4 regions of the Mesorhizobium sp. WSM4836 genome follow, and region 4 is predicted to be linked to each of the others. Evidence: predicted binding sites of a transcription regulator. Region 4 holds the regulator's gene; each other region holds the start of a gene.
The links. Region 4 encodes LexA, which represses DNA repair genes until DNA is damaged. Its sites were predicted from a motif close to TGTTCNNNNTGTGTTCNG; they were not measured.

Region 1: the regulator LexA is predicted to act here: its motif matches at 1,354-1,371, upstream of AC0L2P_RS21935 (ATP-dependent helicase).
Region 2: the regulator LexA is predicted to act here: its motif matches at 836-853, upstream of AC0L2P_RS05590 (YifB family Mg chelatase-like AAA ATPase).
Region 3: the regulator LexA is predicted to act here: its motif matches at 990-1,007, upstream of parE (DNA topoisomerase IV subunit B).

The regions. Positions count from the first base shown of each region.
Region 1 covers NZ_JBVVQF010000019.1:135,881-138,082, forward strand. The annotation lists gene AC0L2P_RS21930 (glucose/quinate/shikimate family membrane-bound PQQ-dependent dehydrogenase) at 1-1,160, opposite strand, end outside; gene AC0L2P_RS21935 (ATP-dependent helicase) at 1,413-2,202, shown strand, end outside.
Region 2 covers NZ_JBVVQF010000003.1:282,725-284,926, forward strand. The annotation lists gene gshB (glutathione synthase) at 1-784, shown strand, start outside; gene AC0L2P_RS05590 (YifB family Mg chelatase-like AAA ATPase) at 947-2,202, shown strand, end outside.
Region 3 covers NZ_JBVVQF010000007.1:7,126-9,327, forward strand. The annotation lists gene gcvP (aminomethyl-transferring glycine dehydrogenase) at 1-827, shown strand, start outside; gene parE (DNA topoisomerase IV subunit B) at 1,078-2,202, shown strand, end outside.
Region 4 covers NZ_JBVVQF010000004.1:166,869-169,070, reverse strand. The annotation lists gene AC0L2P_RS06925 (ComEC/Rec2 family competence protein) at 1-990, shown strand, start outside; gene lexA (transcriptional repressor LexA) at 984-1,715, opposite strand; gene kynU (kynureninase) at 2,161-2,202, shown strand, end outside.

The DNA.
Region 1 (2,202 bases), on a different contig from region 4:
GGCGAGTTGTTGGTGTAGGTCTGGCCCGGCGGCAGCGGCGTCGTCTGGTCCGGATTGCCGGAATCCCAATTCCACAACAGCGCGCCTGCGTCGGCATCGTAGACACGGATGACGCCGGACGGCTCCTGCGTCGAATAATTGTCGTTGACCGCGCCGCCGACGATGATCTTGTTGGCGACGATGAGCGGCGCCGAGGTCGAATAATAATAGCCCGGCTTCGGGTATGGCATGTTGGCGAGCAGGTTCAGCGTGCCGCCTTCGGCAAATGTCGGGCAGACTTGGCCATTCGCGGCGTCGAGCGCGATCAGCCGGGCGTCGGATGTCGGCAGGTAGATGCGTGTGGCACAGGGCTGGCCGGCGGCGATCTTGGCGTCGGCATAATAGGACACGCCGCGGCAGGTCTGGTGCTGGCGGTCCTTGTCGAGCTTGACCTGCGGATCGAAGCGCCATTTCTCCTTGCCGGTGGCGGCGTCTATGGCGATGACAAAATTATGCGGCGTGCAGATATAGAGCGTGTCGGCGATCTTTAGCGGCGTCACCTGATAGGTCGTCTCGGCGATGTCGTCGGGCCCTTTCACGTCGCCAGTGCGATAGGTCCAGGCCGGCTGCAGATTGGCAACGTTTTCGGCGGTGATCTGGTCGAGTGGCGAATAGCGCTGGCCATATTGCGTGCGGCCGTAATAGTGCCATTCGCCGGCGGGCACGTTGCCGCCGAGATCGGCCGTCGGCGTCACCTTGTCCGTGTTGAGTTCACCCGCAATATCCTTTGGATCGACGGTCATCGAATAACCGGCGACGGCAAGCGATGCCAGCACGGCCAGGATCAGCGGCGCGCGTCCGTCGGGACCGGCAAGCCCGCGCCGCGCCCATGGCGTCAACAGCCACAGCGCGACAAGCACGATGATGCCGCCGCGCGGGCCGAGCTCCCACCAGTCGAAGCCGATCTCCCAGACCGCCCAGGCGAGCGTGCCGAGCACGATCGCCGCGTAGAGCCACAGCGCCGTGGATCTGCGCCTGTAGAGCAGCCAGGCCGCGACAAGGAAAGCTAGACCGGCGATGACGTAATACCAGCTGCCGCCCAGCGTCACGAGCCAGATGCCGCCGCCGCCAAGCGCCAGGCCGATGAGGAAAAGGATCAGGGAGGTGATGACCACAGCCAAGACGGTGCTCCTTCGACTGGTGCGCTCCGCGACGCGTCCATGGGCAACCCCGCATTGCGTTCCTGCCCCCACGCAACTTTCTCCGGCCCGCCTCCCCTGTCAAGCAAGCTCGGCGTTTTGCGGTACCGACCCATCTCAGGCCCGGCGTTTTGGTTAGCGGACCCATTCAGATTGTGAGTCTACCGACTGAACAGAGAACAAAACGGAGACACTTCTGGCCTTTCGCTGCCGAATCACTACATTCGGGGAGAGATGCCCGGGTTTTCGGAAGACATGCCCTTTTTTGACGAACCGAACGCGCGGCCCGTGGCCCCGTCGGGCATTGCCGCGCGCGCCATGGCTGCCCGCAGCGGGCAAAACAACGCGCCCGATTATCTCAACGGCCTCAACCCCGAGCAGCGGCTGGCGGTGGAAACCACCGAGGGCCCGGTGCTGGTGCTGGCCGGCGCCGGCACCGGGAAGACGCGGGTGCTCACCACCCGCATCGCCCACATCCTTGCCACCGGCAAAGCCTTCCCCTCGCAGATTCTCGCCGTCACCTTCACCAACAAGGCGGCGCGCGAGATGAAACAGCGCATCGGCCTGTTGATCGGCGAAGGCAATGTCGAGGGCATGCCGTGGCTCGGCACCTTCCATTCGATTGGCGTGAAGCTGCTGCGCCGGCACGCCGAGCTGGCCGGGCTCAAATCCGACTTCACGATCCTCGACACCGACGATGTCGTGCGCCTGATCAAGCAGCTCATCCAGGCCGAAGGGCTGGACGACAAGCGCTGGCCGGCCAAGCAGTTCGCCCAGATGATCGATAACTGGAAGAACAAGGGGCTTGGCCCCACCGACATCCCGGAGGGCGATGCCCGTGCCTTCGCCAACGGCAAGGGCCGCGAGCTCTACAAGGCCTATCAGGAGCGGCTGAAGACGCTGAACGCCTGCGACTTCGGCGATCTCCTGTGCCACCCGATCCGCATCTTCCGCGCCAACCCGGACGTGCTGAAGGAATACCACAAGCGCTTCCGCTACATCCTCGTCGACGAATACCAGGACA
Region 2 (2,202 bases), on a different contig from region 4:
CCGTATCGAGGCGATGCAGGTCCGCGACGAGAAGGGCAACCATTATTCGCTGGGCGAAGAAGTCCGCACCGACCTATCGGAGATGGACGTCATCCTGTTGCGTCAGGATCCGCCCTTCGACATGAACTACATCACCACCACGCATATTCTCGAGCGCATCCATCCGAAGACGCTGGTGGTCAACGACCCGGCCTGGGTGCGCAACAGCCCGGAAAAGATCTTCGTCACCGAATTTCCCGACCTGATGCCGGACACGCTGATTACCAAGGACCCGCTCGAGGTCGCTGCGTTCCGCAAGGAGTTCGGCGACATCATCGTGAAGCCGCTTTACGGCAATGGCGGCGCCGGCATCTTCCACCTGCACGAGGCCGACCGCAACCTCGCCTCGCTGCTCGAAATGTTCGGCCAGATGTTCCGCGAACCCTACATCGTGCAGCGCTACCTCAAGGAAGTGCGGGCTGGCGACAAGCGCATCATCCTGATCGACGGCGAGCCGGTCGGCGCCATCAACCGCGTGCCGGCCGAGCATGATTCGCGCTCCAACATGCATGTCGGCGGCCGCGCCGAAAAGACCGAGCTGACGGAACGCGAACGCGAGATCTGCGCCCGCATCGGCCCCTCGCTGAAGGGGCGCGGCTTCATCCTGGTCGGCATCGACGTCATCGGAGACTACATGACCGAGATAAACGTGACCTCACCGACCGGAATACGCGAAGTGCAGCGTTTTGGGGGCGCCGACATCGCCAGCCTGTTCTGGGATGCGGTGGAGGAGAAGCGGAAATAGGCTCGCCTCGGAGCGGCCGCGTTGCAAACCATTGCAGCCGTTCCGTTCAGCCGTTCCCCAAATGTTCTTGCCTTCGCCGGAAATCTGTGGTTGTCTCCGGTGACGCCGTTCGCGGCATGATCGCAAAGGCTTGGGGCAAAAGCCTGCATCCGGGGTGAAGACATGGTGGCGCGGGTTCGCACGGTTGCTTTCCAGGGCATCGAGGCCGTGCCGGTCGACGTGCAGGTGATGATCGCGCCGGGCAAGGTCAACATGCACATCGTCGGGCTGGCCGACAAGGCGGTGGCCGAAAGCCGCGAGCGGGTACAGGCAGCATTGCATGCATCGGGCCTGTCGATGCCGTCGAAGAAGGTCACCGTCAATCTGGCGCCTGCCGACCTGCCCAAGGAAGGCAGCCACTACGATCTGCCGATCGCGCTCGGGCTGATGGCGGCGCTCGGCGCCATTCCGGGCGACATGCTGGCCGGCTATGTCGTGCTTGGCGAATTATCGCTCGACGGCACCATTGCCGCTGTGGCCGGCGCGCTGCCGGCGGCGATCGGCGCCAATGCCGAGGGCAAGGGCCTGATCTGCCCGTTCGCCTGCGGCCCGGAAGCGGCGTGGGCCGGCAAGGATTTCGATATATTGGCGCCGCGCAGCCTGATCGCCATCGCCAATCATTTTCGCGGCACGCAGGTTCTGTCGCGGCCGGAAGCCGGCATCCATGCTTCGGCGCGCGACCTGCCGGATCTCGCCGACATCAAGGGCCAGGAGACCGCCAAGCGGGCGCTGGAGGTGGCGGCGGCCGGCGGCCACAATCTGCTGATGGTCGGGCCGCCGGGCTCGGGAAAGTCGATGCTGGCGCAGCGGCTGCCGTCGATCCTGCCGCCGCTGGCGCCCAGGGAATTGCTCGAAGTCTCGATGATCGCCTCTGTGGCCGGCGAGCTCGGCGAAGGAAAGCTCACCGACCGGCGGCCGTTCCGCGCGCCGCATCATTCGGCCTCGATGGCGGCGATGGTCGGCGGCGGCCTGCGCGTGCGGCCGGGCGAGGCCTCGCTTGCCCATCACGGCGTGCTGTTCCTCGACGAGTTTCCCGAATTCTCGCCGCAGGCGCTCGATGCGCTGCGCCAGCCGCTGGAGACCGGCGACTGCATGATCGCGCGGGCCAACCACCGCGTCACCTATCCGGCACGCATCCAGCTGGTCGCGGCGATGAACCCGTGCCGTTGCGGCATGGCCGGCGAACCAGGCTATCGCTGCTTGCGCGGCGACCGCTGCCGCACCGACTACCAGGCGCGCATTTCCGGCCCGCTGCTCGATCGCATCGATCTCAGGATCGAGGTGCCGGCGGTCTCGGCCAGCGATCTGATCCGGCCGGACCGGGCCGAGAAAAGTGCAGCCGTGGCACTACGCGTGGCGCGGGCGCGGACGATCCAGCG
Region 3 (2,202 bases), on a different contig from region 4:
TCAACGCGCTGGTCGGCCTCGCCCGTCCCGGCGATATCGGCGCCGATGTCTGCCACATGAACCTGCACAAGACTTTCTGCATCCCGCATGGCGGCGGCGGCCCCGGCGTCGGCCCGATCGGCGTCAAGGCGCACCTGAGGCCATATCTGCCCGGCCACGTCACTGAAGGCTCGGCCCATGCCGTGGCGGCGGCACCGTTCGGCAGCGCTTCGATCCTGCCGATCACCTGGATGTATATCCGCATGATGGGCGCCTCCGGCCTGAAGCAAGCGACCGAGACTGCGATCATCTCCGCCAACTATGTGGCGACGCGGCTTGGGGAACATTTCCCTCTGCTTTACAAGGGGCGCAACGGACGCGTCGCGCATGAATGCATTCTCGACACCCGCGTGCTCAAGGACAGCGCCGGTATCAGCGTCGACGACATCGCCAAGCGGCTGATCGACTACGGCTTCCACGCGCCGACCATGTCGTTCCCGGTGGCCGGCACGCTGATGGTCGAGCCGACCGAGTCCGAGCCCAAGCGCGAGCTGGATCGTTTCTGCGAGGCGATGATCGCCATAGCCGGCGAGGCGGCCAAGGTGGCGAAGGGCGAATGGCCGTTGGCCGACAATCCCCTGGTCAATGCGCCGCACACCGCCGCCGAGGCATTGGCCGGCCAGTGGACCCATCCCTATTCGCGCCTGGAAGCGGCCTACCCCGCCGGCGATGCCGATACGGCGGCAAAATACTGGCCGCCGGTGTCACGCATCGACAACGTCGCCGGCGACCGCAACCTGGTCTGCTCCTGCCCGCCGCTGTCGGAATATCTGGGCGCGGCGGAATAAAGCCAGGGCAGCCTCGGACTGATCAGAAGACCCCATTTCCACGCAGGCGGAAATGGGGTGATCCGGTTGTTCACTATGAGCGTTGCTCCCGCAAAGGATCAGCCGCCCGACTCATTTCCGCCGCTTGGTTGCGGAATGGTTTTGCGATAAGAGGCTCCATCCTCGAACGTAACAGGAACCTCCATCGCCTGCCCGCAAAAAGCGTGGCACTATCGGGTGGTGATTCGCAGCATCGGAATCCAGGATCGGCATGGACGACAATAACGATCTTTTCGCCAAATTGGACAAGCAGCCGCAGCCGGCTCGCGTCCCCGCGCGCCCGGCCGACCCGCTGGTGCAAGCGGCGAAGCGGCCAGCGCCCCGTGATGCCAGCGAGAGCTACAGTGCCGCCGATATCGAAGTGCTGGAGGGGCTGGAGCCGGTGCGCCGCCGCCCGGGCATGTACATTGGAGGCACCGACGACAAGGCGATGCACCATCTGTTCGCCGAGGTCATCGACAACTCGATGGACGAGGCGGTCGCCGGCCATGCGACCTTTATCGATGTCGAGCTTTCCGCCGACGGATACCTGTCCGTCACCGACAATGGCCGCGGCATTCCGGTCGATCCGCACCCGAAATTCAAGAAGCCGGCGCTCGAACTCATCATGACGACGCTGCATTCAGGCGGCAAGTTCGACAGCAAGGTTTACGAGACGTCCGGCGGCCTGCACGGTGTCGGCGTTTCCGTGGTCAACGCGCTGTCGGACCATCTCGAGGTCGAGGTCGCGCTGGGAAGGAAACTTTATCGGCAAAAGTTCTCGCGCGGCATTCCTGTGACCGGCCTGGAGCAGCTCGGCGAGGTGCACAATCGCCGCGGCACGAAGATCCGCTTCCATCCAGACGAGCAGATTTTCGGCAAGGGTGCTGCTTTCGAGCCGGCGCGGCTCTACCGCATGGCTCGGTCCAAGGCCTATCTGTTCGGCGGTGTCGAAATCCGCTGGACCTGCGATCCCTCGCTGATCAAGGAAAAGGACACAACGCCGGCCAAGGCAGAATTCCATTTTCCGGGCGGCCTCAAGGATTATCTGAAAGCCTCGCTCGGCGACGAATTCCAGGTGACCCGTGAAATGTTCGCCGGCAGGAGCGAGAAGCAGGGCGGTCACGGTTCGCTCGAATGGGCCGTAACCTGGTTCGGCGGCGACGGTTTTATAAATTCCTATTGCAACACCATTCCGACCGCCGAAGGCGGCACGCATGAGGCCGGGTTCCGCAACGTCCTGACGCGCGGCTTGCGCGCTTATGCCGACCTTGTCGGCAACAAGCGCGCCTCGATCGTCACATCCGAGGATGTGATGATCTCGGCGGCGGGCATGCTGTCGGTGTTCATCCGCGAG
Region 4 (2,202 bases):
GGCCTGGCGATGACCTCGATCATTGCAGGGAGCGCCACGGCGCTTTTCGCCATATGGCATTTCCAGCGCGTGGCGCCGCTCAGCCTGCTCGCCAATCTGGCCATCATGCCTATCGTCTCACTGGTCGTCATGCCCTTCGCCGTCCTCAGTGCGCTGGCGATGCCGTTCGGCGCGGACGGGCCTTTCCTCTACGTGATGGGCAAGGGGCTGACGGCGATGATCGCCCTGTCCGGGTGGATCTCCGAACGCTCGCCGATCGATGCGGTCGGGCTGATTTCGCTGAGATCTGTCCTTTTGGTGACGATCGCCCTCGTCATTGCCAGCATGGCGACGACCTGGCTGCGGCTCGTGGCACTTCCTTTTGCGCTCGCCGGCTTGCTAACGACAACGCAGACCCGCGTACCCGATGTATTGATCTCGGAGGACGCACGGCTGGTCGCGCTGCCGATCGGCAGCGGTGAACTCGCGGTCAACCGGGCAGGCCCGAATGAGTTCACCATCGACAACTGGAAACGCGCGCTCACATCAGAGGCTATCGTCGCGCCGGAAACACCTGGAAAGAACGATCCGCAATTCGACATTGCCGATCCGGCCGACCTACCGCCCGGCATGCCGTTCATTTGCACGGACGGTCTCTGCCTTGCCCGGCATCCATCCGGCGCGATCATCGCGCAAGCCAAGGACCGCGATGCTGCAGGGCCAGCCTGCGCCTTTGCCAGCTTGATCGTCATCGACGACGCCACCGCCCATAATCCCTGCTACTACGACCGGCTGGTCCTCGTCGTCACCAAACGGCAACTGGCGCGCGCGGGAAGTGCGGCCGTCTATTTCGATCCACAAGCGGCAACGCGCGCCGAAATCCGTTTCGCGATCGAAAAATCATACCGGCCCTGGCACGTGCAGCGAAAATTTTCACGCGCGGCACGGGGCCTGCCGCCATACCGCAGGGCCGACAAACCCAAAGCTGGCGCCAAGGGCGGAACTCAGTAGCGGCGGATCAGTCCGACGAGCTTGCCTTGCACCTTGACCCTGTCTGGTCCGAAGATGCGCGTCTCGTAGGCCGGATTGGCGGCTTCCAGGGCGATCGAGGCGCCCTTGCGGCGGAAGCGCTTCAGCGTCGCTTCCTCCTCGTCGACCAGTGCCACCACGATCTCACCGGGGCTCGCCGTATCGGCATTGCGGATAATCACCGTGTCGCCGTCGAAAATGCCGGCCTCGATCATCGAATCACCTTTGACCTCGAGCGCATAATGCTCGCCGCCCATGATCATATCCGGCGGCACCGAAATCGAATGCGTCTGGTGCTGGATGGCATCGATCGGCACACCGGCGGCGATGCGGCCCATCACTGGGATCGAAATGGCGGCGACGACATCGTCATCATTGCCGGCTGCAGGGCGCGAAGGGGCCGGCTTGCCTTGCCGAGGACCGCCTTGCCCAAGACTGCCCTGGATGACACTCGGCGAGAACTTGCGTGCCGCATTGAGGCCGGGGGCGATCGAGTCAGGCAGGCGCAGCACCTCCAGCGCACGGGCCCGGTTGGGCAAACGGCGAATGAAGCCGCGCTCCTCCAGCGCCGTAATCAGCCGGTGGATTCCGGATTTGGAAGCCAGGTCGAGCGCTTCCTTCATCTCGTCGAAGGAAGGCGGGATACCGCTTTCCTTCAACCTTTCGTGGATGAACATAAGCAGTTCGTGTTGTTTGCGTGTCAGCATAACGACCCCCAACAGAATCAGAAAAACAAACCCAGAACAAACACTATCTGTTCCAGTTGTGTTCCGCAACTGTTTAAAGTTTAATGAATGCGTTAAGGCTCGGGAAACAAACGACGCCTCTACCGGGGTACCCCATTTTCACCGCCGCGAGCCTCATCGCCTTGATTCTGCTTTCGTTTGCGCTCTTCTGGCTTCCCGAAAGGCCACGCTGGCCTTCGGCCGCCGGTCGGCAAAGGGCACGGAATTGAACTCGTATCGACTCTGCGGTTTGGTCAATGCACCGTGAACGAAACGAACTCAAAACGCCAACCTCGGTTAAGTCCTCGTTTCCACCGCCTGGTCAGGGCGCTTCTCGCCGGTGAGCCTTGCTGCGCGCAACCAGGTATTGGAAGAACAGTCGATGCGTGTCCGGCGTTGCGTTGGATCTTGGGGGAGCAGTCAAATCATGACAGGGATTCCCGATCTCGCGGCCATAAAGGCGATGGAT